3 regions of the Metabacillus sp. cB07 genome follow, and region 3 is predicted to be linked to each of the others. Evidence: a T-box and tRNA genes for the amino acid it is inferred to sense, from the RefSeq annotation. Region 3 holds a T-box; the other regions hold tRNA genes.
What was found. The T-box of region 3 lies ahead of pheS (phenylalanine--tRNA ligase subunit alpha). A T-box ahead of a tRNA ligase gene usually reads a tRNA of that ligase, here a tRNA-Phe.
Positions count from the first base shown of each region.

Region 1: it encodes a tRNA-Phe, which carries the amino acid that the T-box ahead of pheS (phenylalanine--tRNA ligase subunit alpha) is inferred to sense. The anticodon was not compared.
Region 2: it encodes a tRNA-Phe, which carries the amino acid that the T-box ahead of pheS (phenylalanine--tRNA ligase subunit alpha) is inferred to sense. The anticodon was not compared.

Region 1 covers NZ_CP069296.1:619,642-629,604, reverse strand. Annotated here, with positions in the region: gene JOJ89_RS03315 (carbohydrate ABC transporter permease) at 1-623, opposite strand, end outside; gene JOJ89_RS03310 (cupin domain-containing protein) at 922-1,737, opposite strand; gene JOJ89_RS03305 (hypothetical protein) at 1,952-2,587, opposite strand; tRNA gene JOJ89_RS03300 (tRNA-Leu) at 2,833-2,913, opposite strand; tRNA gene JOJ89_RS03295 (tRNA-Leu) at 2,949-3,034, opposite strand; tRNA gene JOJ89_RS03290 (tRNA-Cys) at 3,056-3,129, opposite strand; tRNA gene JOJ89_RS03285 (tRNA-Gly) at 3,139-3,213, opposite strand; tRNA gene JOJ89_RS03280 (tRNA-Gln) at 3,272-3,346, opposite strand; tRNA gene JOJ89_RS03275 (tRNA-His) at 3,380-3,452, opposite strand; tRNA gene JOJ89_RS03270 (tRNA-Trp) at 3,480-3,553, opposite strand; tRNA gene JOJ89_RS03265 (tRNA-Tyr) at 3,571-3,655, opposite strand; tRNA gene JOJ89_RS03260 (tRNA-Thr) at 3,665-3,740, opposite strand; tRNA gene JOJ89_RS03255 (tRNA-Phe) at 3,754-3,829, opposite strand; tRNA gene JOJ89_RS03250 (tRNA-Asp) at 3,840-3,915, opposite strand; tRNA gene JOJ89_RS03245 (tRNA-Met) at 3,919-3,995, opposite strand; tRNA gene JOJ89_RS03240 (tRNA-Val) at 4,078-4,153, opposite strand; tRNA gene JOJ89_RS03235 (tRNA-Glu) at 4,169-4,243, opposite strand; tRNA gene JOJ89_RS03230 (tRNA-Ser) at 4,253-4,342, opposite strand; tRNA gene JOJ89_RS03225 (tRNA-Asn) at 4,347-4,421, opposite strand; rRNA gene rrf (5S ribosomal RNA) at 4,438-4,553, opposite strand; rRNA gene JOJ89_RS03215 (23S ribosomal RNA) at 4,682-7,611, opposite strand; rRNA gene JOJ89_RS03210 (16S ribosomal RNA) at 7,815-9,352, opposite strand; gene JOJ89_RS03205 (nucleotidyltransferase-like protein) at 9,596-9,963, opposite strand, start outside.
Region 2 covers NZ_CP069296.1:3,279,370-3,289,332, reverse strand. Annotated here, with positions in the region: rRNA gene JOJ89_RS16935 (23S ribosomal RNA) at 1-1,239, shown strand, start outside; rRNA gene rrf (5S ribosomal RNA) at 1,368-1,483, shown strand; tRNA gene JOJ89_RS16925 (tRNA-Val) at 1,504-1,579, shown strand; tRNA gene JOJ89_RS16920 (tRNA-Thr) at 1,598-1,673, shown strand; tRNA gene JOJ89_RS16915 (tRNA-Lys) at 1,691-1,766, shown strand; tRNA gene JOJ89_RS16910 (tRNA-Leu) at 1,781-1,861, shown strand; tRNA gene JOJ89_RS16905 (tRNA-Gly) at 1,869-1,940, shown strand; tRNA gene JOJ89_RS16900 (tRNA-Leu) at 1,951-2,039, shown strand; tRNA gene JOJ89_RS16895 (tRNA-Arg) at 2,054-2,130, shown strand; tRNA gene JOJ89_RS16890 (tRNA-Pro) at 2,136-2,212, shown strand; tRNA gene JOJ89_RS16885 (tRNA-Ala) at 2,228-2,303, shown strand; tRNA gene JOJ89_RS16880 (tRNA-Met) at 2,335-2,411, shown strand; tRNA gene JOJ89_RS16875 (tRNA-Ile) at 2,417-2,493, shown strand; tRNA gene JOJ89_RS16870 (tRNA-Ser) at 2,509-2,601, shown strand; tRNA gene JOJ89_RS16865 (tRNA-Met) at 2,647-2,723, shown strand; tRNA gene JOJ89_RS16860 (tRNA-Asp) at 2,727-2,802, shown strand; tRNA gene JOJ89_RS16855 (tRNA-Phe) at 2,813-2,888, shown strand; tRNA gene JOJ89_RS16850 (tRNA-His) at 2,934-3,009, shown strand; tRNA gene JOJ89_RS16845 (tRNA-Gly) at 3,027-3,100, shown strand; tRNA gene JOJ89_RS16840 (tRNA-Ile) at 3,106-3,182, shown strand; tRNA gene JOJ89_RS16835 (tRNA-Asn) at 3,210-3,284, shown strand; tRNA gene JOJ89_RS16830 (tRNA-Ser) at 3,293-3,383, shown strand; tRNA gene JOJ89_RS16825 (tRNA-Glu) at 3,397-3,468, shown strand; gene glgB (1,4-alpha-glucan branching enzyme) at 4,122-6,053, shown strand; gene JOJ89_RS16815 (glucose-1-phosphate adenylyltransferase) at 6,007-7,152, shown strand; gene JOJ89_RS16810 (GlgC family sugar phosphate nucleotidyltransferase) at 7,235-8,263, shown strand; gene glgA (glycogen synthase GlgA) at 8,260-9,711, shown strand; gene JOJ89_RS16800 (glycogen/starch/alpha-glucan phosphorylase) at 9,701-9,963, shown strand, end outside.
Region 3 covers NZ_CP069296.1:3,053,878-3,063,840, reverse strand. Annotated here, with positions in the region: gene JOJ89_RS15750 (M42 family metallopeptidase) at 1-1,054, shown strand, start outside; gene sspI (small acid-soluble spore protein SspI) at 1,102-1,314, opposite strand; gene JOJ89_RS15740 (TrmH family RNA methyltransferase) at 1,669-2,421, shown strand; T-box leader at 2,483-2,727, shown strand; gene pheS (phenylalanine--tRNA ligase subunit alpha) at 2,793-3,827, shown strand; gene pheT (phenylalanine--tRNA ligase subunit beta) at 3,842-6,256, shown strand; gene rnhC (ribonuclease HIII) at 6,311-7,249, opposite strand; gene zapA (cell division protein ZapA) at 7,353-7,625, shown strand; gene JOJ89_RS15715 (CvpA family protein) at 7,634-8,176, shown strand; gene polX (DNA polymerase/3'-5' exonuclease PolX) at 8,292-9,963, shown strand, end outside.

The DNA of each region.
Region 1 (9,963 bases), 1.7 Mb from region 3:
AGCAGGGAAGTATCCACTCCCTGAAGAGCTGCAATATAGATGACCATCATATAGCCGCTCGTCTGCCATGCAAACACGATGACGATTCCCCAAAACGCAGTCGTCTCATCGCCAAGCCAAGGCATTTTGAAAAACTCAAGCCCAGTCATATTTCCGAGAGATGCAAAACCTTTTACAAAAATGAACTGCCAGATAAACCCGAGCAACAATCCACCGATAACATTCGGAAGGAAAAAGACAGTCCGCAGAACATTCTTCGTCTTAAGCGCTGCATTCAGCATCAGTGCAAAAGCAAACCCGATCACATTACTGATAATGACAGCCGCAAACATAAACTTCGTTGTAAAAATAAATGAATTAAAAAAGGCCGGATCGTTCGTAAAGATTTTCAGATAGTTCTCCAAACCTACCCACTCAACAGCCGAACTGACTCCATTCCATGAAGTAAACGAGTAATAAAGCCCCATTAAGAACGGCAGTATCTGGATCACAAGGAAGAACAGCAGCGCCGGACCAACAAAGGCGCCATATACAAGCAGGCTCTTCACCTTAAACTTCTTCTTAGGAACGGTCTGCATCTGAGCCTTCGTGCTCACAGGCCCCGTTTGAATTTTCGTTTCCAACCGTCTCACCACCCTTAGTTTGTAATCGCTTTCTTTTATTATAATGATAGCGCTTACTAAAAAGGGGATACTGTATTGACGAAGAAGGTGCACTATTTTGACTAGATGTGGGGAGAAAGGCTTGTCCTTTTTCTATATGACAGTGCAAATATCATAAAAATGCTTAAGAAATGCCCACAACATGCCATAATGGGCAACTGGTGCAATAAAATATATTTTAACAAAAAAAAGAACCTGGTGAGACCCAGATTCTTTCTCATTGCTGAATTGAGACTAATATTCCGGGGTACAGCCATCTCTATATGCTCTGTCCCCCTAATTTTTTGCTCTGCTGCAGAAGCTTGGACTCTCCCGTGCGCTCCCACTCTTCCACTGTTTCATATGCTTTCTCAGGAGTGTATCCCTTCCCTACAAGCACGCCCATCAAAATAAACTCCTGAAGAATGTGAACCGCATTGATCCCTCTCTTCACATCCTCAAGCCCCTCCTTCACCAAAAACTCCGTGTGCTTTACCCATTCATCCGGAGTCTTGCCACCAATAACGGTTTCTCCTCCGTTATGGCCATGACTTTCTTCAGCTGCAGCCGCATCCGCTTTCGTCTCATGAACCGTACCAAACGGATGGTTTGGAGGAGCATAGATCGAATAAAGTTTCAGCGGAGATTTGCCCGTATTGGTGACATTGTGCCACGTTCCGGCCGGTATGATGATCGCCGTATCATCATAGACGTTTCGCATGAAAGGCAATTGGTCTTTGCTCTTGCCCATCTGAACAATCCCCTGCCCCTCTTCAACCCGCAGGAACTGATCAACATCAGGATGCATCTCCAAACCGATATCTTCACCCGGATTAAGACTCATTAACGTAAGCTGCAGGTGAGTTCCTGTCCATAACGCCGTCCGGAAATTATTGTTCAGCAGCGTCGCTTCATTAATATTAATAACAAATGGCTCTTTTCCATAATCCTTTAATGAGAGTCTGTAATCACCCATCTCAGAGGGGTAGCTGCCTGGATAGTTCCAATAGGCCGGTTCTCTGTAGTAATTGTTCATCGGTGCATGAACTTGAGGATAATAAGGATTTGGATACCAATAATTCGGATAATAATACATTCTTCTCCACCCTTTCAGCGCATATAAAAGCATCATATGCAGGGAGGTGGGCGGGGGGTACTTGGGGTTGAATTTATATGATTGAGTCAACACGATGGGCGTTCAGATATAACAAAAAAGCCAATGCTCTGTTTGCTTAGAGCATTGACTTTGCTTGTTTTTATGTAAGCTATAGATGCCGGTGATCGGGGTCAAACCGACACTCCAGAAGCAACTATTTCTCCATTTTTCTAGAGCTACTATCCAATCGATTTGAAGCACTATCTAACTTCTCATTAACAATATCAAGAGACTTAAATAATGAATTGAAAATAGGAACAGCAATTTTATATAGTAGGACAAAAATAAAACTAAAAACTGAAGTGACAAAACGTATAACACTACCGGAAAATACCCAAGTTACTTTAAAAAGTAGTTCTATTATTAATAAAATGGATCTGACAAGCCCACTAAATGGAAACGTCGGAATAATGTTTCTCAACTTTTCTATATATTGAAAAACAATATAGTAAATTCCCGGAAAAAATTTGTCAATAAAGCCAATGATTGAAAATACAACTCCATAATTAATGAACAAATTTAATAACTCATTATCATTGAAATAATAGGTTTGGTTATATTCGTTATACAAAGCATTATGTTCTATTAACCCCATAGTGAAAAGAAACTCAATAAAAAGATATATTAGATTATACATTGTTACAAACATAACCAACTTAAATTTAAATAGTATCCATCCTATTATGATTAGAAAAGCTACCTTAATCCAAGAATTTAATTCTACTGTTGAACATTTGGGAGACACCTTTTTATTTTCCTTAAATCTACTCCTACTATTTAGCTCATTCATATTCTACCCCTCTAACATAAATACTTATAATTCATGTATATGGATATATTATACAACAAACGAAAAGACTTTTAGTGCTTTTTATTCATTAATATTTACCTACTCATATAAAGATTATTTATCATTTGACTTAATAGTAAAAATATCTTTTAAATAATTCCTCTTTCGTGCAAATAAATATTTTTATATAAAAAAAGACTTCCTAACATGTTGTTAGAAAGTCTTTAGATTTATTACTTTTTAGATACCGGTGGTCGGGGTCGAACCGACACTCCAGAGGAACACGATTTTGAGTCGTGCGCGTCTGCCAATTCCGCCACACCGGCAAATTGATCATTTTCTTGAACTGGATACTGGTTGATGCCGAGGACCGGAATCGAACCGGTACGGTAGTCACCTACCGCAGGATTTTAAGTCCTGTGCGTCTGCCAGTTCCGCCACCCCGGCTAAGGGTGAGTTCATAAAAATTGGAGGCGACACCCGGATTTGAACCGGGGATAAAGGTTTTGCAGACCTCTGCCTTACCACTTGGCTATGCCGCCTTAAGATTCTGGAGCGGAAGACGGGATTCGAACCCGCGACCCCCACCTTGGCAAGGTGGTGTTCTACCACTGAACTACTTCCGCATTCGCTGTAATTGTATCTTATGCAGCTGGTGCACAAAGATGACTGTTAAAGTGAAAATGGCTGGGCTAGCTGGATTCGAACCAGCGCATGACGGAGTCAAAGTCCGTTGCCTTACCGCTTGGCTATAGCCCAAAACAAAAATAAAAACCCTAATAAGTAAAAAGGGGCGACTGATGGGAATCGAACCCACGAATGCCAGAGCCACAATCTGGTGCGTTAACCACTTCGCCACAGCCGCCATTATACTATATAAGATTAATTAAATTGGCAGGGGTAGTAGGACTCGAACCCACACCGGAGGTTTTGGAGACCTCTGTTCTACCTTTAAACTATACCCCTGTATTCTTTTTTAAAAATGGTGGAGGGGGACGGATTCGAACCGCCGAACCCTGAGGGAGCGGATTTACAGTCCGCCGCGTTTAGCCACTTCGCTACCCCTCCACATTTCAGTGGTGCCGGCAAGAGGACTTGAACCCCCAACCTACTGATTACAAGTCAGTTGCTCTACCAATTGAGCTACACCGGCATATAAGTGTAAATGGTGGCTTGGGACGGAATCGAACCGCCGACACAAGGATTTTCAGTCCTTTGCTCTACCGACTGAGCTACCAAGCCTTTATAAAAATGGCGGTCCCGACCGGGATCGAACCGGCGATCTCCTGCGTGACAGGCAGGCATGTTAACCGCTACACCACGGGACCATTTGGTTGCGGGGACAGGATTTGAACCTGCGACCTTCGGGTTATGAGCCCGACGAGCTACCAGACTGCTCCACCCCGCGATAATAATAAGGTAATTCTTTTTCGTCCCGATAAGTTGGTGTTAAACCTGCTTGACCGTTACGCTGCTGCTTTGAATTTTCATGGTGGAGGATGACGGGCTCGAACCGCCGACCCTCTGCTTGTAAGGCAGATGCTCTCCCAGCTGAGCTAATCCTCCGCAGTGAAAATATGTTGGTGACCCGTACGGGATTCGAACCCGTGTTACCGCCGTGAAAGGGCGGTGTCTTAACCGCTTGACCAACGGGCCATAAAGTTGTGGCGGAGAGCAAGGGATTCGAACCCTTGAGACGGGTTACCGCCTACACGATTTCCAATCGTGCTCCTTCGGCCACTCGGACAGCTCTCCAAAATGGCTCCGCAGGTAGGACTCGAACCTACGACCGATCGGTTAACAGCCGATAGCTCTACCACTGAGCTACTGCGGAATAATAATTTTCACCAGCCTGGCAACGTCCTACTCTCACAGGGGGAAACCCCCAACTACCATCGGCGCTAAAGAGCTTAACTTCCGTGTTCGGCATGGGAACGGGTGTGACCTCTTTGCCATCATCACCAGACATAGTGACAAAAATTATTATACTATGAAATCCGAAGATTTCAAGCTTTTTTTTGAAAGAAGTTATTCTTTCAAAACTGAATAACGTTTGATAACAAGATTCACGTGCAATTTACGCTTAGTTAGACTGTGGTTAAGTCCTCGAACGATTAGTATCTGTCAGCTCCACACGTCACCGCGCTTCCACCTCAGACCTATCAACCTGATCATCTTTCAGGGTTCTTACTCACAAATGTGATGGGAAATCTCATCTTGAGGGGGGCTTCATGCTTAGATGCTTTCAGCACTTATCCCTTCCGCACATAGCTACCCAGCGATGCCTTTGGCAAGACAACTGGTACACCAGCGGTGCGTCCATCCCGGTCCTCTCGTACTAAGGACAGCTCCTCTCAAATTTCCTGCGCCCACGACGGATAGGGACCGAACTGTCTCACGACGTTCTGAACCCAGCTCGCGTACCGCTTTAATGGGCGAACAGCCCAACCCTTGGGACCGACTACAGCCCCAGGATGCGATGAGCCGACATCGAGGTGCCAAACCTCCCCGTCGATGTGGACTCTTGGGGGAGATAAGCCTGTTATCCCCGGGGTAGCTTTTATCCGTTGAGCGATGGCCCTTCCATGCGGAACCACCGGATCACTAAGCCCGACTTTCGTCCCTGCTCGACTTGTAGGTCTCGCAGTCAGCTCCCTTGTGCCTTTACACTCTGCGAATGATTTCCAACCATTCTGAGGGAACCTTTGGGCGCCTCCGTTACATTTTAGGAGGCGACCGCCCCAGTCAAACTGCCCGCCTGACACTGTCTCCCAGCCCGGTAAGGGCTGCGGGTTAGAATTTCAATACAGCAAGGGTAGTATCCCACCAATGCCTCCACCGAAGCTTGCGCTCCGGCTTCCAAGGCTCCTACCTATCCTGTACAAGCTGTACCAAAATTCAATATCAGGCTGCAGTAAAGCTCCACGGGGTCTTTCCGTCCTGTCGCGGGTAACCTGCATCTTCACAGGTACTATAATTTCACCGAGTCTCTCGTTGAGACAGTGCCCAGATCGTTACGCCTTTCGTGCGGGTCGGAACTTACCCGACAAGGAATTTCGCTACCTTAGGACCGTTATAGTTACGGCCGCCGTTTACTGGGGCTTCGGTTCAAAGCTTCGCTTGCGCTAACCTCTCCCCTTAACCTTCCAGCACCGGGCAGGCGTCAGCCCCTATACTTCGCCTTGCGGCTTCGCAGAGACCTGTGTTTTTGCTAAACAGTCGCCTGGGCCTATTCACTGCGGCTTTTCAGGGCTATTCACCCTAAAAAGCACCCCTTCTCCCGAAGTTACGGGGTCATTTTGCCGAGTTCCTTAACGAGAGTTCTCTCGCTCACCTTAGGATTCTCTCCTCGCCTACCTGTGTCGGTTTGCGGTACGGGCACCTCTCACCTCGCTAGAGGCTTTTCTTGGCAGTGTGGAATCAGGAACTTCGGTACTAAATTTCCCTCGCCATCACAGCTCAGCCTTATATGGGAAGCGGATTTGCCTACTTCCCGGCCTAACTGCTTGGACGCGCATATCCAACAGCGCGCTTGCCCTATCCTCCTGCGTCCCCCCATTGCTCAAATGGTGAGGAGGTGGTACAGGAATATCAACCTGTTGTCCATCGCCTACGCCTTTCGGCCTCGGCTTAGGTCCCGACTAACCCTGAGCGGACGAGCCTTCCTCAGGAAACCTTAGGCATTCGGTGGAGGGGATTCTCACCCCTCTTTCGCTACTCATACCGGCATTCTCACTTCTAAGCGCTCCACCAGTCCTTCCGGTCTGGCTTCGACGCCCTTAGAACGCTCTCCTACCACTGTTCGTAAGAACAGTCCGCAGCTTCGGTGATACGTTTAGCCCCGGTACATTTTCGGCGCAGAGTCACTCGACCAGTGAGCTATTACGCACTCTTTAAATGGTGGCTGCTTCTAAGCCAACATCCTGGTTGTCTAAGCAACTCCACATCCTTTTCCACTTAACGTATACTTTGGGACCTTAGCTGGCGGTCTGGGCTGTTTCCCTCTTGACTACGGATCTTATCACTCGCAGTCTGACTCCCGAGGAGCAAGTCTTTGGCATTCGGAGTTTGACTGAATTCGGTAACCCGATGAGGGCCCCTAGTCCAATCAGTGCTCTACCTCCAAGACTCTCATACTCGAGGCTAGCCCTAAAGCTATTTCGGAGAGAACCAGCTATCTCCAAGTTCGATTGGAATTTCTCCGCTACCCACACCTCATCCCCGCACTTTTCAACGTGCGTGGGTTCGGGCCTCCATTCAGTGTTACCTGAACTTCACCCTGGACATGGGTAGATCACCTGGTTTCGGGTCTACGACCACGTACTAATTCGCCCTATTCAGACTCGCTTTCGCTGCGGCTCCGTCTCATCAACTTAACCTTGCACGGGATCGTAACTCGCCGGTTCATTCTACAAAAGGCACGCCATCACCCGTTAACGGGCTCTGACTACTTGTAAGCACACGGTTTCAGGATCTTTTCACTCCCCTTCCGGGGTGCTTTTCACCTTTCCCTCACGGTACTGGTTCACTATCGGTCACTAGGTAGTATTTAGCCTTGGGAGATGGTCCTCCCGGATTCCGACGGGATTTCACGTGTCCCGCCGTACTCAGGATCCACTCTGGAGGGAACGAAGTTTCGACTACAGGGTTTTTACCTTCTATGACAGGCCTTTCCAGGCCGCTTCATCTACCCCGTTCCTTTGTAACTCCGTATAGAGTGTCCTACAACCCCAAGAGGCAAGCCTCTTGGTTTGGGCTGATTCCGTTTCGCTCGCCGCTACTTGGGAAATCGCATTTGCTTTCTCTTCCTCCGGGTACTTAGATGTTTCAGTTCCCCGGGTCTGCCTTCAGTACCCTATGTATTCAGGTAAAGATACTGTTCCATTACGAACAGTGGGTTTCCCCATTCGGAAATCTCTGGATCAAAGCTTACTTACAGCTCCCCAAAGCATATCGGTGTTAGTCCCGTCCTTCATCGGCTCCTAGTGCCAAGGCATCCACCGTGCGCCCTTCATAACTTAACCAAAATTGGTCAATCGTTTGTTTAGACTGTAAAGTCTAAGAAAATCACTATGGTAAGCGTAAATCTCAGTGAATTACTTGTTATCAATTACGTTATCCAGTTTTCAAAGAACAACCGGCAGATCAGAAATGACCGCCTTCTTTCATATAGAGAGAATGATCTCTCAAAACTAAACAAAAACCAAAAGCGATCCTCTATCCTTAGAAAGGAGGTGATCCAGCCGCACCTTCCGATACGGCTACCTTGTTACGACTTCACCCCAATCATCTACCCCACCTTAGGCGGCTGGCTCCTTGCGGTTACCCCACCGACTTCGGGTGTTGCAAACTCTCGTGGTGTGACGGGCGGTGTGTACAAGGCCCGGGAACGTATTCACCGCGGCATGCTGATCCGCGATTACTAGCGATTCCAGCTTCATGCAGGCGAGTTGCAGCCTGCAATCCGAACTGAGAATGGTTTTATGGGATTGGCTAAACCTCGCGGTCTCGCAGCCCTTTGTACCATCCATTGTAGCACGTGTGTAGCCCAGGTCATAAGGGGCATGATGATTTGACGTCATCCCCACCTTCCTCCGGTTTGTCACCGGCAGTCACCTTAGAGTGCCCAACTGAATGCTGGCAACTAAGATCAAGGGTTGCGCTCGTTGCGGGACTTAACCCAACATCTCACGACACGAGCTGACGACAACCATGCACCACCTGTCACTTTGTCCCCCGAAGGGGAACCTTCTATCTCTAGAAGTGGCAAAGGATGTCAAGACCTGGTAAGGTTCTTCGCGTTGCTTCGAATTAAACCACATGCTCCACCGCTTGTGCGGGCCCCCGTCAATTCCTTTGAGTTTCAGTCTTGCGACCGTACTCCCCAGGCGGAGTGCTTAATGCGTTAGCTGCAGCACTAAAGGGCGGAAACCCTCTAACACTTAGCACTCATCGTTTACGGCGTGGACTACCAGGGTATCTAATCCTGTTCGCTCCCCACGCTTTCGCGCCTCAGCGTCAGTTACAGACCAGAGAGTCGCCTTCGCCACTGGTGTTCCTCCACATCTCTACGCATTTCACCGCTACACGTGGAATTCCACTCTCCTCTTCTGCACTCAAGTTTCCCAGTTTCCAATGACCCTCCCCGGTTGAGCCGGGGGCTTTCACATCAGACTTAAGAAACCGCCTGCGCGCGCTTTACGCCCAATAATTCCGGACAACGCTTGCCACCTACGTATTACCGCGGCTGCTGGCACGTAGTTAGCCGTGGCTTTCTGGTCAGGTACCGTCAAGGTGCCGGCAGTTACTCCGGCACTTGTTCTTCCCTGACAACAGAGTTTTACGATCCGAAAACCTTCATCACTCACGCGGCGTTGCTCCGTCAGACTTTCGTCCATTGCGGAAGATTCCCTACTGCTGCCTCCCGTAGGAGTCTGGGCCGTGTCTCAGTCCCAGTGTGGCCGATCACCCTCTCAGGTCGGCTACGCATCGTCGCCTTGGTGAGCCATTACCTCACCAACTAGCTAATGCGCCGCGGGCCCATCTGTAAGTGACAGCCGAAACCGTCTTTGAATGTCAAACCATGCGGTTTGACATAGTATCCGGTATTAGCTCCGGTTTCCCGGAGTTATCCCAGTCTTACAGGCAGGTTGCCCACGTGTTACTCACCCGTCCGCCGCTGACCTCCGAAGAGGTCCGCTCGACTTGCATGTATTAGGCACGCCGCCAGCGTTCGTCCTGAGCCAGGATCAAACTCTCCGAAGAAAATTTGTGACTCATAAATGTTGCTGACTTAAAAATTTAAAACGTTTGGTACGCTTTTGGTTTTGTTTAGTTTTCAAAGATCATTTTCGCTCTTGAAGCGACCTTCTTAATATATCATTTCGTTAACTCAGTGTCAACAACTTTTTTAAGAAGTTTTTTTATGAGAAGTCGCTGTCTGCGCCGTCAAAAGTGAACTTGCTTCAGCAGCGACGCTTATTAATATATCACCGTAAAATATCAAAGTCAATACTTTTTTGTAACAGAATATCCGCGATGGAAAATTCTTTGTCCCTTCGTTTCAATCTTCACGACTTCAACGAATTCTTTATCAACAAGAAACTCAAGTAAAACACTTAAATCAACTGAATAATAGCGCGCTTCCGGATGCTCCATCAGATCGGCATACAGCCATACTTCTTTCTCTGAAAGAATGCCAAGAAGATGCCCCGCTCCGATTTCCGACTTGGAATGGATAAGAAAATCACTCGCCAAAAACAGCAGCTCAAGTCTTTTTTCTAGAGATTCTTCACTTTCGACCAGTTCTTTGTAGAGCTTGTACACCTGCGGCTCCATTTGGCGCACCTGGTTCCATACCGTTACTTCGGGATAAA
Region 2 (9,963 bases), 230 kb from region 3:
GAGCGAGAGAACTCTCGTTAAGGAACTCGGCAAAATGACCCCGTAACTTCGGGAGAAGGGGTGCTTTTTAGGGTGAATAGCCCTGAAAAGCCGCAGTGAATAGGCCCAGGCGACTGTTTAGCAAAAACACAGGTCTCTGCGAAGCCGCAAGGCGAAGTATAGGGGCTGACGCCTGCCCGGTGCTGGAAGGTTAAGGGGAGAGGTTAGCGCAAGCGAAGCTTTGAACCGAAGCCCCAGTAAACGGCGGCCGTAACTATAACGGTCCTAAGGTAGCGAAATTCCTTGTCGGGTAAGTTCCGACCCGCACGAAAGGCGTAACGATCTGGGCACTGTCTCAACGAGAGACTCGGTGAAATTATAGTACCTGTGAAGATGCAGGTTACCCGCGACAGGACGGAAAGACCCCGTGGAGCTTTACTGCAGCCTGATATTGAATTTTGGTACAGCTTGTACAGGATAGGTAGGAGCCTTGGAAGCCGGAGCGCAAGCTTCGGTGGAGGCATTGGTGGGATACTACCCTTGCTGTATTGAAATTCTAACCCGCAGCCCTTACCGGGCTGGGAGACAGTGTCAGGCGGGCAGTTTGACTGGGGCGGTCGCCTCCTAAAATGTAACGGAGGCGCCCAAAGGTTCCCTCAGAATGGTTGGAAATCATTCGCAGAGTGTAAAGGCACAAGGGAGCTTGACTGCGAGACCTACAAGTCGAGCAGGGACGAAAGTCGGGCTTAGTGATCCGGTGGTTCCGCATGGAAGGGCCATCGCTCAACGGATAAAAGCTACCCCGGGGATAACAGGCTTATCTCCCCCAAGAGTCCACATCGACGGGGAGGTTTGGCACCTCGATGTCGGCTCATCGCATCCTGGGGCTGTAGTCGGTCCCAAGGGTTGGGCTGTTCGCCCATTAAAGCGGTACGCGAGCTGGGTTCAGAACGTCGTGAGACAGTTCGGTCCCTATCCGTCGTGGGCGCAGGAAATTTGAGAGGAGCTGTCCTTAGTACGAGAGGACCGGGATGGACGCACCGCTGGTGTACCAGTTGTCTTGCCAAAGGCATCGCTGGGTAGCTATGTGCGGAAGGGATAAGTGCTGAAAGCATCTAAGCATGAAGCCCCCCTCAAGATGAGATTTCCCATCACATTTGTGAGTAAGAACCCTGAAAGATGATCAGGTTGATAGGTCTGAGGTGGAAGCGCGGTGACGTGTGGAGCTGACAGATACTAATCGTTCGAGGACTTAACCACAGTCTAACTAAGCGTGAATTGCACGTGAATCTTGTTATCAAACGTTATTCAGTTTTGAAAGAATAACTTCTTTCAAAAAAAAGCTTGAAATCTTCGGATTTCATAGTATAATAATTTTTGTCACTATGTCTGGTGATGATGGCAAAGAGGTCACACCCGTTCCCATGCCGAACACGGAAGTTAAGCTCTTTAGCGCCGATGGTAGTTGGGGGTTTCCCCCTGTGAGAGTAGGACGTTGCCAGGCTGCTGACAAAAATTAAACCCGGAGGATTAGCTCAGCTGGGAGAGCATCTGCCTTACAAGCAGAGGGTCGGCGGTTCGAGCCCGTCATCCTCCACCATATGATTTTTTTGGACATGCCGGTGTAGCTCAATTGGTAGAGCAACTGACTTGTAATCAGTAGGTTGGGGGTTCAAGTCCTCTCGCCGGCACCACCAGATTTACTATATTTGTGCCATTAGCTCAGTCGGTAGAGCATCTGACTTTTAATCAGAGGGTCGAAGGTTCGAGTCCTTCATGGCACACCATTTTTCCTTAATATGCGGGTGTGGCGGAATTGGCAGACGCGCTAGACTTAGGATCTAGTGTCTTTGACGTGGGGGTTCGAGTCCCTTCACCCGCATGATATTGCGGAAGTAGTTCAGTGGTAGAACACCACCTTGCCAAGGTGGGGGTCGCGGGTTCGAATCCCGTCTTCCGCTCTTTGAATAAGCCGGGGTGGCGGAACTGGCAGACGCACAGGACTTAAAATCCTGCGGTAGGTGACTACCGTACCGGTTCGATTCCGGTCCTCGGCACCACACACATTTAATATGCGCCCGTAGCTCAATTGGATAGAGCGTTTGACTACGGATCAAAAGGTTATGGGTTCGACTCCTATCGGGCGCGCCATATTACGGGAAGTAGCTCAGCTTGGTAGAGCACTTGGTTTGGGACCAAGGGGTCGCAGGTTCGAATCCTGTCTTCCCGACCATTTTCATAGATTTAAGGGGCCTTAGCTCAGCTGGGAGAGCGCCTGCCTTGCACGCAGGAGGTCAGCGGTTCGATCCCGCTAGGCTCCACCATTTTAATAGAAGTAATTGACTTTGTTCCTGGGGCGGTGTAGCTCAGCTGGCTAGAGCGTACGGTTCATACCCGTGAGGTCGTGGGTTCGACTCCCTCCGCCGCTACCAAAAAAGGACCTTTAGCTCAGTTGGTTAGAGCAGACGGCTCATAACCGTCCGGTCGTAGGTTCGAGTCCTACAAGGTCCACCATTCTATTTTCCATACGGAGGTATACCCAAGTCCGGCTGAAGGGATCGGTCTTGAAAACCGACAGGGGGGTCAAACCCCGCGGGGGTTCGAATCCCTCTACCTCCTCCATTTCTTTTATCTTCAGCAAAACAAATCAGCACTAATTATTATTATCGCGGGGTGGAGCAGTCTGGTAGCTCGTCGGGCTCATAACCCGAAGGTCGCAGGTTCAAATCCTGTCCCCGCAACCAAATGGTCCCGTGGTGTAGCGGTTAACATGCCTGCCTGTCACGCAGGAGATCGCCGGTTCGATCCCGGTCGGGACCGCCATTCTTATAAAGGCTTGGTAGCTCAGTCGGTAGAGCAAAGGACTGAAAATCCTTGTGTCGGCGGTTCGATTCCGTCCCAAGCCACCATTTTCTTTTGCAAATATTTTAGCTTTAGACATTTTACAGATAGTGGCGGTTGTGGCGAAGTGGTTAACGCACCAGATTGTGGCTCTGGCATTCGTGGGTTCGATTCCCATCAGTCGCCCCATTTTATCTTTATTTACTGCGGGTGTAGTTTAATGGTAAAACCTCAGCCTTCCAAGCTGATGTCGTGGGTTCGATTCCCATCACCCGCTCCAATAATGGGCCTATAGCTCAGCTGGTTAGAGCGCACGCCTGATAAGCGTGAGGTCGATGGTTCGAGTCCATTTAGGCCCACCATTCCTATTATGGGAGCATATATGATTTTCCGCAGTAGCTCAGTGGTAGAGCTATCGGCTGTTAACCGATCGGTCGTAGGTTCGAGTCCTACCTGCGGAGCCATTTATTCTGGGGAAGTACTCAAGTGGCTGAAGAGGCGCCCCTGCTAAGGGTGTAGGTCGCGTAAGCGGCGCGAGGGTTCAAATCCCTCCTTCTCCGCCAGAAGGCATGCTCCGGCCCGTTGGTCAAGCGGTTAAGACACCGCCCTTTCACGGCGGTAACACGGGTTCGAATCCCGTACGGGTCATCATTAAGAAAAGTGTTGCACATTGTGCAGCGCTTTTTTTGTTGTTAGAAAAGATAGCCGTTATGAAAAACGCCGTAAAGCGTACCTATCCTCCACAATGATTCCGTCAACGGGATCTCGACTCCCATAAGGCAGCTCAGACCATCTCCAAGGAACGAATGAACCCTGTATCCCCGTTAAAATATGACTTCAAAAAATCCTTCTTTCCCTTAAAATATGTTTTCAACAAATAATATATATTTCTGTTACTCAAAAAGGTTTGAATGTTTTTCATTAGAGGTATAAGTAATGGTAATAAAGAAACCGTGATTAAAAGGTCGTGAAAATTTCGACAAATATAAGAGGATTTGTCGAATTAACTGTTTTTGTGATATAGCATACTGCATTTGCTGAGATTGTATTTTTTTGTTAATATGACCGGATTTTCTCATCGAATATGACTTATTTAGTAAATAAGACTGATGTTCATTTCACCAACATTCTATCCTTCCTTCCTTTCTTTATTCGACATCATTTTAAAAGTATAATGTTTTGAAAAATGAATGGCTGTTCATGACATTTCGTGTCAATAAGTAGAAGCGCTTACAAAAAAGGTAATCCTTCCTTCTGATTGAAATAAGAATTAAGATTACTTTATAGAAAGGGTGATGGGAATGAATCTTGCTACGCCAACTGATTTTGAGGTGCATCTTTTCCATGAAGGAAATTTGTTCAGAGCTCATGAATTGTTTGGTGCCCGCAGCAGCGTGCGAAACGGTGTGAGCGGAACAGTATTCACAGTTTGGGCTCCTCATGCGCTTGAGGTGCGGGTTGCAGGTGATTTTAATCACTGGGACGGCACTGGACACAAGCTTGAGAAGCTGAATGAACAGGGAATCTGGTCTGCTTTTATTGATGGCATCGAAGAGGGTGATCTCTATAAATATGAGATTATCACTCAAAAGCATGAAAAAATTCTGAAGGCTGATCCATTTGCCTTTTATTCTGAGCTGAAGCCAAATACAGCTTCTGTTGTTTACAATCTTGGAGGGTATAAATGGAATGATAAAAACTGGCAGAGAAAAAAACGCCAAAAGGAAATTTATCAGCGCCCTATGTACATTTATGAACTGAATATCTGCTCTTGGAAAAAGAAAGAAGACGGCAGCCTTTATACATATTTAGAGCTTGCGGATGTCTTGATTCCGTATGTTCTTGAGCATGGGTTTACACATATCGAGCTTTTGCCGATTATTGAGCACCCATATGACCGTTCATGGGGATATCAGGGCACGGGCTATTATTCGGCTACAAGCCGTTACGGCACCCCGCACGACTTGATGACATTCATAGATCTTTGCCATCAGAATAACCTGGGAGTCATTATGGACTGGGTACCAGGCCATTTCTGCAAAGATGCACACGGACTTTATTTCTTTGACGGGGAACCGGTTTTTGAATATGAGAAATTTGAAGACAGGGAGAACATCGTCTGGGGTACGGCGAACTTTGATCTTGGAAAACCGGAAGTGCAGAGTTTCCTGATTTCAAATGCTCTCTTCTGGCTTGAAATGTTCCATATCGACGGTTTCAGGGTTGATGCTGTTGCCAATATGATTTACTGGCAGAATACGGATGAACCTCACGAGAATGCGTTCGCAGTTCAGTTTTTAAGAAAACTGAATGAGAAAGTGTTTGAGTACGATCCTTCCGTACTGATGATTGCGGAAGATTCTACGGATTTTCCTCTTGTAACATCTCCTGTCTCTGATGGAGGACTGGGATTTAATTATAAATGGAATATGGGCTGGATGAACGATATCCTCAAATACATGGAAGCCCCTCCAGAACAGCGGAAAGATCTTCATCACAAAGTTTCTTTTTCCCTGATCTACGCTTTCACAGAGAATTTTATCCTTCCGCTTTCACATGATGAAGTGGTCCATGGAAAACGTTCGCTGCTGAATAAAATGCCGGGTGACTACTGGCAGAAATTTGCACAGTACAGACTTTTGCTTGGTTATATGCTTGCACATCCAGGCAAAAAGCTGCTGTTTATGGGCGGAGAATTTGCCCAGTTTGATGAGTGGAAAGACCTTGAGCAGCTTGACTGGGTGCTTGATGACTTTGACATGCATCAAAAATCAAGAGTTTATGTTAAAGAACTGCTTGCCCTGTATAAACGCCAGCGTCCGCTTTATGAGCTTGACCATTCGCAGGAAGGCTTTGAATGGATTGACGTCAATAATTCAGACCAGAGTATTTTTTCTTTTATCCGTAAAGGGATTAAGCCGAACGAACAGCTTGTTGTCGTTTGTAACTTCACTCCTGAAACGTACCATGACTATAAAGTCGGAGTGCCGATTGATACCAGATATGTTGAAACGCTGAACAGCGATGATGCAGTATTTGGAGGGTCGGGCCAGATCAACAAGAAAGAACTGAAAGCGCAGGAAGGCAAGATGCATAATCAGCCTTACCATATATCAATGACCATTCCGCCATATGGAATATCCATATTACGCGCAGTTAAAAAACGAGAGGAGACAATCAACCATGGTGAAAAAAAAGTGCGTCGCAATGTTATTGGCAGGAGGAAAGGGTAGCAGATTAAGTTCACTGACACAGAATCTGGCGAAACCGGCTGTTCCTTTTGGAGGAAAATACAGAATCATTGATTTTACACTGAGCAACTGCTGCAACTCCGGCATTGATACAGTTGGTGTGCTGACGCAGTATCAGCCGCTTGTCCTGAATTCCTACATCGGAATTGGAAGTGCATGGGATCTTGACCGGAAAAACGGGGGAGTAACGGTTCTTCCTCCATACGCTGAATCTTCAGAGGTGAAATGGTACAAAGGAACAGCAAGTGCCATCTATCAGAATTTGAATTATTTAAGACAGTATGATCCTGAATACGTGCTCATTTTGTCAGGCGATCATATTTACAAAATGGATTATTCCGAAATGCTTGACTATCATATCGAAAAGGACGCCGACGTTTCTATTTCGGTAAAAGAAGTTCCATGGGATGAAGCGAGCCGGTTCGGAATCTTAAATACTGACGCTAATCTTGAAGTTATAGAGTTTGATGAAAAACCTCAAAATCCTAAAAACAATCTTGCTTCCATGGGAATCTATATATTCAAATGGTCCATTCTTAAGGAGTTTTTGGAGATGGATGAGCGCAATCCATATTCAAGCCACGACTTTGGAAAAGATGTTCTGCCGCTGCTTCTTGATGAAAAGAAAAAGCTTGTTGCGTATCCATTCAAAGGCTACTGGAAGGATGTCGGCACAGTGAAAAGTCTGTGGGAAGCAAACATGGACCTTTTAAAAGCCGATCCTGAGCTTGATCTTTTCGACAATAACTGGAGAATTTATTCTGTAAACCCGAATCAGCCGCCGCAGTATCTGTCAGAAGGCGCAGAAGTGACGGAATCGTTAGTGAATGAAGGCTGTGTCGTATACGGCACCATTCATAAATCGGTCCTTTTCCAGGGTGTAACAGTAGGGCAGCACTCTTTCCTGAAAAATACGGTCGTCATGCCGGATGCTGTCATTGGCAATAATGTTTATATTGAGAATGCGATTGTTCCGTCGGGGCTTGTTGTGCCGGATGGCATGGTCATTCGTTCGGATAAAGATATTGATGAAGTAATTTTAGTAACGGAAGAATTAGTCGAGCAAACGGCAGGAGCGTAACCGCTAAGTACGATGTGCGTGTCAGCAGTGAAATCCTATTTATTTCCGATGAAAAAAAACGAATGCGAGAGGTGGAACAGCTATGAATCAAAGGATGCTGGGAATTATTGATGCAACAACGTATACAAATGCCATCGAAGACTTAACGGTAAATCGTTCAATGGCGGCGGTCCCGTTTGCAGGACGCTACAGATTAATAGATTTTATCTTATCGAATATGGTGAACTCGGATATTGACAGTGTAGCAATCTTCCCGAAATACCAGTACCGTTCTCTAATGGACCATCTTGGTTCAGGAAAGCAATGGGACTTAAACAGAAAGCGTGACGGACTGTTCTTTTTCCCGTCACCGCATTTAAATGATCAATACAGCGAGTTTGGATCGATCCGCCAGCTGTCAGATCATATTGATTATTTCCTCAGAAGCAAGCAGGAATATGCGGTTATTGCAAACAGCTATACCGTCTGCAATATCGATTTTAAAGATGTTCTTGCCAAGCACGTGAAAATGGGCTGCGACATAACAGAAATCCGCAAAGACGGCGAGTCCCTGCAGATGTATGTCATGTCAACAAAACTATTGCTGAATCTGATTCATGACAATAACCAGACAGGATATAAAACGATAGCCCAGGTAATCATGGATAATACCCACAAGCTCATGATCTGTGATTATGAATTTGACGGATATGTCGCCATTATTGATTCGACTGAAAGCTATTACCGCCACAGCCTTGAAATGCTGAAGCCGGAAGTCTGGCAGCAGCTGTTCCTGACAAATCGTCCTATCTTGACGAAGGTAAAGGATGAGCCGCCTGCACGCCATGGCCAGAACGCTATTGTGAAAAATTCCATGATTGCAAACGGCAGCGTCATAGAAGGGCATGTTGAAAACAGCATTATTTTCAGAGCCGTTCATATTGGAAAAGGAACCGTTGTGAAAAACGGCATCATCATGCAGAAATCACAGATCGGTGAAGACTGTGTTCTTGAAAATGTCGTGCTTGATAAAGATGTCAAAGTTGGAAGCGGCATTGAACTGAAAGGAACATCTGATCTTCCGGTTGTCCTCAGAAAAGGAACGGTACAAGGAGCGCTGATGAAATCGTGAAAGTATTATTTGTCGTATCGGAATGTGTTCCCTTCGTAAAGTCCGGAGGCCTGGCCGACGTTGCGGGAGCACTGCCGAAGGAGCTTAAGCGCCTCGGGACTGACATAAGAGTAGTCCTGCCTAAATACGGGCAAATCCCAGAGCGCTTCCGCTCCAAAATGAAGAAAGTGAAGGAGATTGTCGTTCCTGTCGGATGGAGACGGCAATATTGCGGTATCGAGCAGCTTGAATTTGAGGGTGTCACGTATTATTTCATCGATCATGAATATTATTTTAAGCGTGATTCTTTATATGGCCATTATGATGACGGGGAACGGTTCTCTTTTTTCTGCAGAGCCGTTCTTGATTCCATTAAGGCGGTTGACTTCCAGCCTGATGTGATCCACTGTCATGACTGGCATACAGGTATGGTTCCATTCCTTCTGAAAGAGGAATATGCCTCGCAGTCTTTTTATGAAAATATGAAAGCAGTCTTCACGATTCATAATCTGCAGTTTCAGGGGATTTTCCCGAGAGAAATTCTGTACGACCTGCTGGGCCTTGATGACCGTTATTTTAACAATGATCAGCTTGAGTTCCACGGCATGGTCAACTTCATGAAAGCTGCTCTTGTAGCATCTGATTTGATCACGACGGTAAGCCCGACATATAAAAATGAAATTCAGACCCCATATTTCGGAGAGCGTCTTGACGGTCTGCTGCGGGTTAAGGAAGCGTCTCTTGTCGGGATTCTGAACGGCATCGATGACACGATCTACAACCCCGGGGATGATCCGTACATAGCATTCCCTTATGACGAGCACAGAGCTCAGAATAAAGCGAAAAACAAAAAAGAGCTTCAAAAGATGTTTGGCCTGCCTGAAAAAGAGGATACGCCACTCATGACAATGGTTACGCGGCTTACTCAGCAAAAAGGACTTGATCTCGTTGAGCGCGTGCTGCATGAGATGCTGCAGTCTGATATGCAGATGATTATCCTTGGAACCGGAGAAAAGAAATTCGAGGATTTCTTCCGTCACATGGAATGGCTCTTTCCGGATAAATGCAAAGCATATATCGGCTTTGATGAGCCTCTTGCACACCGCATTTATGCGGGGTCGGACTTCTTTCTGATGCCGTCGCAGTTTGAACCGTGCGGACTTGGACAGCTGATTGCCCTCCGCTATGGATCCATTCCGATTGTAAGGGAAACAGGCGGACTGAATGACACTGTCACATCCTACCGGGATGATACAGGTGAAGGGAACGGGTTCACCTTCACAAATTTCAATGCGCATGATATGAAGCACACAGTCGACCGTGCATTTTCTGTTTATAAAAACAAAACCATTTGGAACAGCCTTGTCAAAACAGCTATGAAGGAAGATTACAGTTGGGCGCAGTCTGCGTTTAAATACAACCAGCTTTACGCTGATTTAATGACTAGGAGTGGGAGTCATGTTCTCTGACAAAAACGAGTTTAAGAACAGTTTTCTGAAGCGTCTGGAAATGATGTACGGAAAAACGTTTGCTGAGTCGACAAAACGCGACCAGTACCAAACGCTTGGAAACATGGTAAGAGAACATATCAGCAGCCATTGGATCCAGACAAATGAATGGAACCGCGCAAGCAATAACAAACAGGTCTATTACCTGTCAATCGAGTTTCTGCTTGGCAGGCTGCTTGGACAAAATCTGTTAAACCTGGGGATCCGGGAAGT
Region 3 (9,963 bases):
GAAGGATCTGACAGACGCAAAGGGAATTCCCGGAAATGAACGCGAACCGAGAGAGGTTATGAAAAACTACATATCAGCCTATGCCGATGAGGTAACAACAGACGGACTTGGAAGTCTGATTGCTAAAAAGACCGGCAAAGAAGGCGGACCGAAGATTATGGTAGCGGGCCACCTTGATGAAGTCGGCTTTATGATCACGCAAATTGACGATAAAGGGTTTCTCCGCTTCCAGACAGTAGGCGGATGGTGGTCACAGGTGATGCTTGCCCAGCGAGTAACCATCGTGACGAATAAAGGGGATGTAACAGGTGTAATCGGCTCTAAGCCGCCGCATATCCTGCCTCCGGAAGCTAGAAAAAAACCGGTGGATATTAAAGATATGTTTATTGATATAGGCGCTTCAAGCCGTGAGGAAGCAATGGAATTCGGCGTTCGTCCGGGAGACCAGGCTGTTCCTTATTTTGAATTTACCGTGATGAACAATGAGAAGATGCTTCTTGCCAAGGCATGGGATAACCGCATCGGCTGTGCCATTGCCATTGACGTCCTGAAAGGCCTGAAAGATGCTGATCATCCAAACGTTGTCTACGGTGTAGGAACGATTCAGGAAGAAGTAGGGCTCCGCGGAGCGCGCACTTCTGCTCATGCCATCCAGCCGGATATCGGATTTGGAGTGGATGTCGGGATTGCCGGCGATACTCCTGGAATCTCTGACAAAGAAGCTTCAAGCAAAATGGGAGAAGGGCCGCAGATTATTCTTTATGATGCATCAATGGTTTCCCATAAAGGACTTCGCGACTTCGTTACAGGCGTTGCTGATGAAATGAATATTCCATATCAGTTCGATGCAATTGCAGGCGGAGGAACAGACTCAGGTGCAATCCATATGACAGCAAACGGTGTGCCTGCACTTTCCATCACCATTGCAACAAGATACATCCATTCCCATGCAGCCATGCTTCACCGCGACGATTATGAAAATGCGGTTAAGCTGATTACAGAAGTTATTAAGCGTTTAGATGACGAAACTGTAAAAGCTATTACATTCGACTAAGAAAAGCGCAAGATCCCATAAAAAAATGCCGGGCAGCCGCCCGGCATTTATTTCTTTTTCAAGCCTTCTTCAAGAATCGTAAGCATTTCATTCTTTTCATCTTCACTTGAATTCTGCCAGATCACTTCAAACAGAACGCCAAGTCCCGGAAGCATCTTTTCTTCACCGTTTTGGATCGCATCGACAATCGTATCCTCAAGCTGCCCCTGGTCATTACCCGAAACATTTGAGATAATGGCATTTCGTAAATTTAAATCCATATGACTCACTCCATTTTTAAAATAGTTGATCTCTGTTTATCGTGCGTCACTTTGCTTATTTTATGTATCTTCCGTTAAAATAATAAAAAAGCTTTCAGCGAATATGGCCGTTTCATAAGATATGCCTAAACTCCAGTGGATTGCAGCGGAAGAAACTTGACTCCTGCGGGATGAAGAGGGAATGGGAGACCCCGCAGGCTGGCCGAGGAGGCTCCCATCCCTCCCCGCGGAAAGCAAGTTTCTGGAGCGGAAAGGAACGGGTATAAGTTCAGAACCAAATTCTTCTATAGCTTGTGATATTAACAAAAGAAAAAAGATGGGCAGGAAAACCCAACACTAAAAGGAGCAGGACAATTGAAGCGAATCGAATCCATACAAAATCAAAAAGTCAAACAATGGCGCAAACTTCACACAAAAAAAGAACGTGATGCATCAGGCACCTTTTTAATTGAAGGCATGCATCTTGTAGAAGAAGCCATTAAAAATAAATCAAATATAAAAGAGCTGATCCTCTCAGAAGACACAGTTATTCCAAAAGGCTGGGACGTCGATGATCTCTCCATCATCTACGTAACAAAAGAAATCATGAAAGCCATTTCCGAGACAGAAACCCCTCAAGGTGCTGCAGCCGTATGCATCCAGAAGGACAGCGGAAGCATAAGCACATGGAAAAAAGTCATACTGATTGATGCGCTTCAGGATCCGGGGAACCTTGGAACCATAATCCGGACAGCCGATGCAGCAGGTCTTGACGGCGTCATTCTCGGGGATGGGACAGTTGATCCATATAATTCAAAAGTCGTGCGTTCCTCACAGGGCTCCATTTTCCACATACCGGTTGTAAGGAAAAAAATGGATGAAGCCATTTCAGAACTGAAGCAGAATGAAGTGGCCATTTACGGAACCTCCCTGCAGAACGGATCCGATTACAGAAAAGCAGAAACCTCCGGACACTTTGCCTTGCTTATCGGCAATGAAGGCAGCGGGGTAAGGGAGGAATGGCTGTCCCTTACCGACCAGAATCTGTACATCCCGATCCTTGGGAAAGCTGAATCCTTAAACGCTGGAGTTGCTGCAGGAATCCTGATGTATCACCTTGTGAAATAGACAAAAGCGTGGTTGCATCGCCAACATGAATTCATTATAATAAAAGACAGTTACATACCATGAAAAAGCGTTGACAGAGAAGAGTAGTCTGCGAAAGCGTCAATCAGGGAGAAAATGCCGGTGACTGTGAGCATTTTTTTGACAGCAGCAGATGAATTCACCTCTTTAGCTGACACCAGGACCATCCGGAGAAATCCAGGGTGTAAAGGTGCTCCGGATCCTATCCGTTATTTATGAACGAAGTGAACAGCAGGTTCTTTTTGCTGTTAACAAGGGTGGTACCGCGACTGTCAACTCGTCCCTTTTTGGACGGGTTTTTTATTTTGTTCAAAAAAATCAGGAATCATCTGAAATAAAAGGAGGAATAAACGATGCAGGAGCAATTAAAACAGCTTCAGCTTGAAGCGCTTGAAAAAATTCAGGCAGCAAATGATTTAAAGAGCCTGAATGAGATCCGTGTATCATATCTAGGTAAAAAAGGGCCAATCACAGAAGTTCTTCGCGGAATGGGCAAACTTTCTGCAGAAGAGCGCCCGCTGATGGGAGCTTTGGCCAACGAGGTGCGCGAGAGCATTGCCACAAGCATTTCAGCTAAACAAGAAGGACTTGAGGAAGCGGCAGTTGAAGAGAAGCTGGCAGCTGAAACAATTGATGTGACACTTCCAGGGCGACCTGTGCGCACAGGGAATCATCATCCGATCACGTCTGTCATTGAGGAAATCGAAGACCTTTTCCTTAACATGGGCTATTCCGTTGAAGAAGGCCCTGAGGTAGAGACAGATTATTTCAACTTTGAAGCGCTGAATCTTCCAAAAGGACATCCGGCACGTGATATGCAGGATTCTTTCTACATAACGGAAGAAACGCTGCTTCGGACTCACACATCACCTGTCCAGGCAAGAACGATGCAGAAATTTAAAGGGCAGGGACCGGTCAAAATCATTTGTCCAGGCAAAGTATACCGCCGTGATAATGATGATGCGACACACTCACACCAGTTCACGCAAATTGAAGGACTTGTCATTGACGAGAACATCAGCATGAGCGATTTGAAAGGAACACTTGAAGTTTTTGCTAAAAAGATGTTCGGCGAAGAGCGCGAAATCCGTCTGCGCCCAAGCTTTTTCCCGTTTACTGAGCCTTCAGTTGAAGTCGATGTTTCATGCTTCGTTTGCGGCGGCAATGGCTGCAGTGTTTGCAAAAGAACGGGATGGATTGAAATTCTAGGTGCAGGAATGGTTCATCCGAATGTTCTTGAGATGGCCGGGTTTGATTCGAAGAAATACAGCGGGTTTGCTTTTGGCATGGGACCGGAGCGAATTGCCATGCTGAAATACGGCATTGATGACATCCGTCATTTTTACACGAACGACATGCGTTTCCTTAAACAATTTAAAAGAGCATAAAAGGAGGGTTCCAAATGTTTGTTTCCTATAAATGGCTGCAGGATTACGTGGATCTCAGCGGAATCCCGGCAGAAGAACTGGCAGAAAAAATCACCCGAAGCGGGATTGAAGTAGAGGGTGTAGAGGTTTTAAACGAAGGGATGAGCGGTGTAGTCGTCGGGCATGTGCTTGAAAAAGAGCAGCACCCGAATGCAGATAAGCTCAACAAATGTCTGGTCGATACAGGCGGCGAGAACCCTGTTCAAATTATTTGCGGTGCTGCAAATGTCGATAAAGGACAAAAAGTAGCTGTGGCAACAGTAGGCGCGGTGCTTCCTGGTAATTTTAAAATCAAAAAGGCAAAGCTTCGCGGCGAAGAGTCAAACGGAATGATCTGTTCTCTTCAGGAACTGGGCTTTGAATCAAAGACGGTGGCAAAAGAATACGCTGAAGGCATCTTTGTCTTTCCAAATAATGCTGAGCCTGGAAAAGATGCTCTTGCAGAACTTGGGCGTGATGACCAGATTCTTGAGCTTGGTCTTACCCCAAACCGCTCAGACTGCCTGAGCATGCTTGGAGTTGCGCATGAAGTAGCGGCTATTTTGGGCAGAAGCGTAACGTACCCTGACCTGACGCACGATGAAGGTTCAGAGAAGGCATCTGAGAGCATTTCTGTCGCTGTTGAAGCAAAAGAAGAAAATCCGCTGTATGTAGCGAAAGTGGTTCGGAATGTAAAGGTCGCTCCGTCTCCGCTATGGCTGCAGACAAGATTGATGGCTGCAGGTATCCGTCCGCACAACAATGTGGTGGATATTACGAACTACGTACTGCTCGAATACGGTCAGCCGCTTCATGCTTTTGACTATGACCGTTTAGGCTCAAAAGAAATCCTTGTCCGCATGGCAAAAAACGGCGAAGAAATCGTAACACTGGATGGACAAAAACGCACTCTTACTCCGGAGCACCTAGTCATTACAAACGGAACGGAGCCGATTGCACTCGCAGGTGTGATGGGCGGGGAGAATTCAGAAGTTCATTCTGATACAACGACTGTTCTTCTTGAGTCCGCGTATTTTAACGGCCAGACTGTAAGAAAATCGTCTAAAGATCACGGCCTAAGAAGTGAAGCAAGTGCGCGCTTTGAAAAAGGCGTCGATCCAAACCGAGTCCGTGCTGCGGCTGAACGCGCTGCCCAGCTGATGGCAGAGCTTGCGGGTGGAGAGGTGCTTTCAGGATCGGCTGAAGTGAATTATCTTGAAGCTGAACCTGCAGTCGTGACCGTTCACATCGATAAAATTAACCGTGTGCTCGGCATGAATATTTCAGGGAATGAAATGCAGTCCATCTTTACACGCCTTGGGTTTGAAGTGCAGGAGGATAACGGTGCCTTCACGGTTACAGTTCCTACAAGACGCGGAGATATTACAATAGAAGAAGATTTGATTGAAGAAGTTGCAAGACTGTACGGCTACGACAACATTCCGTCTACTTTCCCTGTCAGCGCATCAGCACCAGGCAAATTGACCGATTATCAGCAAAAACGCCGTATGGCCCGCCGCTTCTTAGAAGGAGCCGGCTTGCATCAGGCAATCACATACTCACTGACGAGTGAAGACAAAGCTTCTCAGTTTGCACTTCAGCCTTCTGATCTGACACGCCTGTCCATGCCGATGAGTGAAGAGCGCAGTGTTCTTCGCCTCAGCTTAATTCCTCACTTGCTTGAGACGCTGAAATACAATCTTGCCCGTCAAAATGACCAGGCTGCTCTTTATGAAATGAGCTCTGTGTTCATTTCAAACGGACCAGGTGAACAGCCTCTGGAAAAAGAACGATTAAGCGGTGCTGTAACTGGACTCTGGCACCTGAATCAGTGGCAGGCTGAGAAGAAACAGGTCGATTTCTATGTTGTAAAGGGAATTCTTGACGGCCTGTTCGATCGTTTAGGCTTAAAAGAACACATCACTTACCAGCAGACAAAACGCGACGGTCTTCATCCTGGACGTACAGCAGAAATTCTTTTGAACGGCGTTTCTGCAGGATTTATCGGACAGGTGCATCCGAAGCTTCAAAAGCAAATGGATCTGACTGAGACGTACGTGTTTGAACTTGCTCTTCAGGAGCTTCTTCAAACAGAAGCAGAACCATTAACATTCTCTGTTATTCCGCGCTTTCCGTCTATGACGAGAGACATTGCCCTCGTTGTTGATAAAGACGTTGTAGCGGGCGATCTGCAGAGCGCTATTTCAGAGGCTGGAGGAAAGCTGCTGAAGGACGTTTCCATTTTTGATTTATACGAAGGCGATAAGCTTGATGAAAATAAAAAATCACTGGCCTTCTCTCTTCGCTACTTTGATCCTGAGCGAACACTGACAGACGAAGAAGTAACAAAGGCGCATGAAAAAGTTCTCCGTACGGTCGAGGAAAAATTTGCCGCCGTGCTGAGAGGCTAATCGCAGCAAGAACAGGAAAAGAGCAGCTGACCATCAAGGTCCGGCTGCTCTTTTTTATCTTCTTCTTTTCTTTGCGGCGATTTTTTCAGCTTTTTCGGTGTTTGCAAAATGAAACTTCGTCAGTTCTTTCAGTGCCGGGCTGCCTTTTTTCAGGATGATGGCGGCGGCAGCCTCGTCTACTTTAGCTCCTGCTCCTTTTGGAAGTGTAACTCCTGCTTTTTCTGACAGGCGGTCCATTTCCTTTAAAAAGGCATAGCGCGCAAGAATCGAGGCGGCGGCAACAGCCAGGTGGATCCCTTCTGCTTTTGTGCTGAAAAATGTTTTTTCTCTTTTGAAGGATTTTCCAGATAAGTGCTTGAAATACAGAGAAGGCTCTGCAAATTGATCAATTAATATGCCTTCAGGTTCTTCTGGTGCAATCTTGTCATAGAGTTTGTTTATCGCCTGGTTATGCAAAATGGCTTTCATTTTCCCCTGGGACATTCCCGTGCTTTGGAGCTGGTTGTATTTTTCATTGTGCAGGATCAGCAGGGAGTATGGAATGACTTTAAGAAGGTCCTTCGCAATCGCAATGATCTGAGTGTCATTCAAGTGTTTTGAATCCTTTACTCCAAGCTCTTGAAGGAGCGGAATCTGCTCCTTTTTTACATAGGCGGCAACGACCGTAATAGGGCCGAAAAAGTCACCCGTGCCGACTTCATCTGATCCGATGATCGAAAGAGATGAAATGTTTGGCGGCGGACTGAAAATGGTCTTTTGCTGCGAAGGTTTCTTAGTAGCCTTTTTCTCGGGTTCGGACCATTTGGAAGCCTCTTCTGCTGCAAGATTTCCCTGGAAAAGAACTTTCCCTGATTTGTAGGCGGTGATGGAGCAGCCGTTTGCTTTTGCAGTAAAAACGGCACCCGGTGGAAGCTTTGATCCGAGTCCGGAAGAATAATAGGTTTTCATTTTCAGCATGGTCTGCTGATCAATTTTTATAACGGCATTGGACAAGAGAAGACACCTCTTCTATAGTATTATTGGGTAGGGGATTGATTGGCATTATCTTTCCATTATACTAAATATCATGTTATGATAAAGATTAGGATTCTCAAGAATGGAGGATTTTTCGTTGGATAACCACTCAAAAAAGAAAACGACAGTTGATATATATGGACAGCAATTTTCAATAGTAGGCACAGAAAGCACAAGTCATGTGCGTCTGGTGGCTTCTATTGTTGATGATAAAATGCGGGAAATCAGCAGTAAAAGTCCTAATCTTGATATAAATAAACTTGCCGTTCTGACGGCGGTCAATGTTGTTCATGACTACCTGAAATTAAGAGATGAATTTGAAAGACTAGAGAGACAAATTACAGAAAAGGATTGACGCAGTTAATGCTTGATATTGCCCTTTTAATTATTTTGATCATGGGTCTGCTCGTCGGACTGAAACGGGGATTCATCCTTCAGTTCATTCACCTTGCAGGATTCATTATCGCCTACATTGTAGCTTATAAATACTTCGGGGTTCTGGCGCCGAAGCTTGAGCTGTGGGTGCCATACCCGAGCTTTGGGGAAAGCAGCTCCAGCATTTCGTTCTTTACAGGCGGAAACCTTGAGAATGCTTACTACCGCGCTGTTGCATTTGTCATCTTGTTCATCGGAACAAAGATCGTGCTTCAGATTGTCGGATCTATGCTTGATTTTGTTACATACCTTCCTGTATTAAAGCAGCTGAATAAATGGGCCGGTGCCATTCTTGGTTTTCTAGAAGTCTATTTGATTTTATTCATTCTCCTTTTTATCGGAGGTCTTCTGCCCATCCCTGAAGTACAGTCGGCGATGGGGGATTCGGGAATTGCCAAAGTGATTGTCCACCATACACCGTATTTTTCAGATAAAGTTCAGGAACTGTGGATCCAATATGCACCAAAATAACTTCTCCTCCAATCAGGAGAAGTTTTTTTGGCGCAAGTAGACGATTGTACATTTGCTTCAATTATTTGTATCATTCTAACTAGATGATTTGATCACGTACATGAGGTGAAAAACGTTGACTATACATAAAAAAGATGTCATTAAACTGCTTGAGCTTATTGCCGTTCATATGGAGCTTAAAGGAGAAAATCCGTTTAAAACCGCAGCTTTCAGAAAAGCGGCAAACGCTCTGGAAACAGATGACCGCAGTCTTACTGCGATTGATGATTTTACAAAGATTGCAGGCATCGGAAAAGGGACGGCTGCTGTCATTAAAGAATATATGGAAGCCGGAGAATCAGAAACGCTGAAGCAGCTGCAGGAAGAGGTGCCTCAAGGGCTTATCCCGCTGTTAAAGCTGCCGGGACTCGGCGGAAAGAAAATAGCGAAGCTGTATAAGGAGCTCGGCGTTACGGATGCTGAATCTCTTAAACAGGCATGTGAAGAAGAAAAAGTGCAGGCGCTGGCAGGCTTCGGCAAGAAAACGGAAGAAAAAATCCTTGAGGCCATCAAGGAAATGGGCACACGCCCTGAAAGGCTTCCGCTTTCTTTTGTCCTGCCGATCGCAGATGAAATTGAGACATATCTTGAGTCGTGCGGGGAAATTCTGAAATACAGCAGGGCCGGAAGCTTAAGGCGCATGAGAGAAACAGTAAAAGATCTGGACTTTATCATCGCGACAGATCATCCGCAGTTTGTCAGAGAGCAGCTTCTTAAGATGCCGAACATTTCTTCCGTCATTGCAAGCGGAGATACGAAGGTATCTGTCGAGCTTTTATATGAATATGAAATTGGCGTCGATTTCCGTTTAGTTACATTAAAGGAATTTGCCTCAACGCTGCATCATTTCACGGGATCAAAAGATCACAATGTGAAAATGCGCCAGCTTGCAAAAGAGCGCGGAGAAAAGATCAGCGAGTACGGAGTTGAAAATACCGAAACAGGCGAAATCAAGACGTTTTCAACGGAAGAAGAGTTTTATGCACATTTTGATTTGCCTCACTTTCCGCCCGAGATCAGGGAGGACGGAACAGAGGTTGAAAAATACCGCAAAGATACAAAACTGATTTCACTCCAGGATATAAAAGGAGATCTCCATATGCACTCCACATGGAGCGATGGTGCGTTTACCATCAGTGAAATGGCGGAAGCGTGCAGGCTCCGGGGCTATCACTATATGGCCATTACGGATCATTCTCAGTATTTGAAGGTTGCAAACGGCCTGACTCCCGAACGGTTAAAAGCACAGCGGGAGGAAATTGATAAGCTGAATGAGCAGTACGATGATTTTAAGATTCTTGCAGGTGTAGAGATGGATATTCTGCCGGACGGAACGCTTGATTACAGCGACGATGTGCTGGATGGCATGGATTTTGTGATTGCTTCCATCCATTCAAGTTTTTCCCAGCCTCAGGATGTGATTATGAAACGGCTGAAAACGGCGCTGGACCACCACCGTGTCCATATGATTGCACACCCTACGGGGAGACTGATCGGCAGACGCAGCGGATATGAACCTGATGTTGAGATGCTGATTCAGCTTGCAAAAGAGACAGATACGGTTCTTGAGCTGAATGCCAACCCAAACAGGCTGGATCTGAGTGCAGAACACATCAGAAAAGCGCATGAGGCAGGAGTCAAGGTTGCCATCAATACGGACGCCCATAACCTGGACATGCTTGAAGATATGAAAACAGGCGTTTCAACGGCCATTAAAGGCTGGGTGAAAGCTGAAAATGTGATAAATA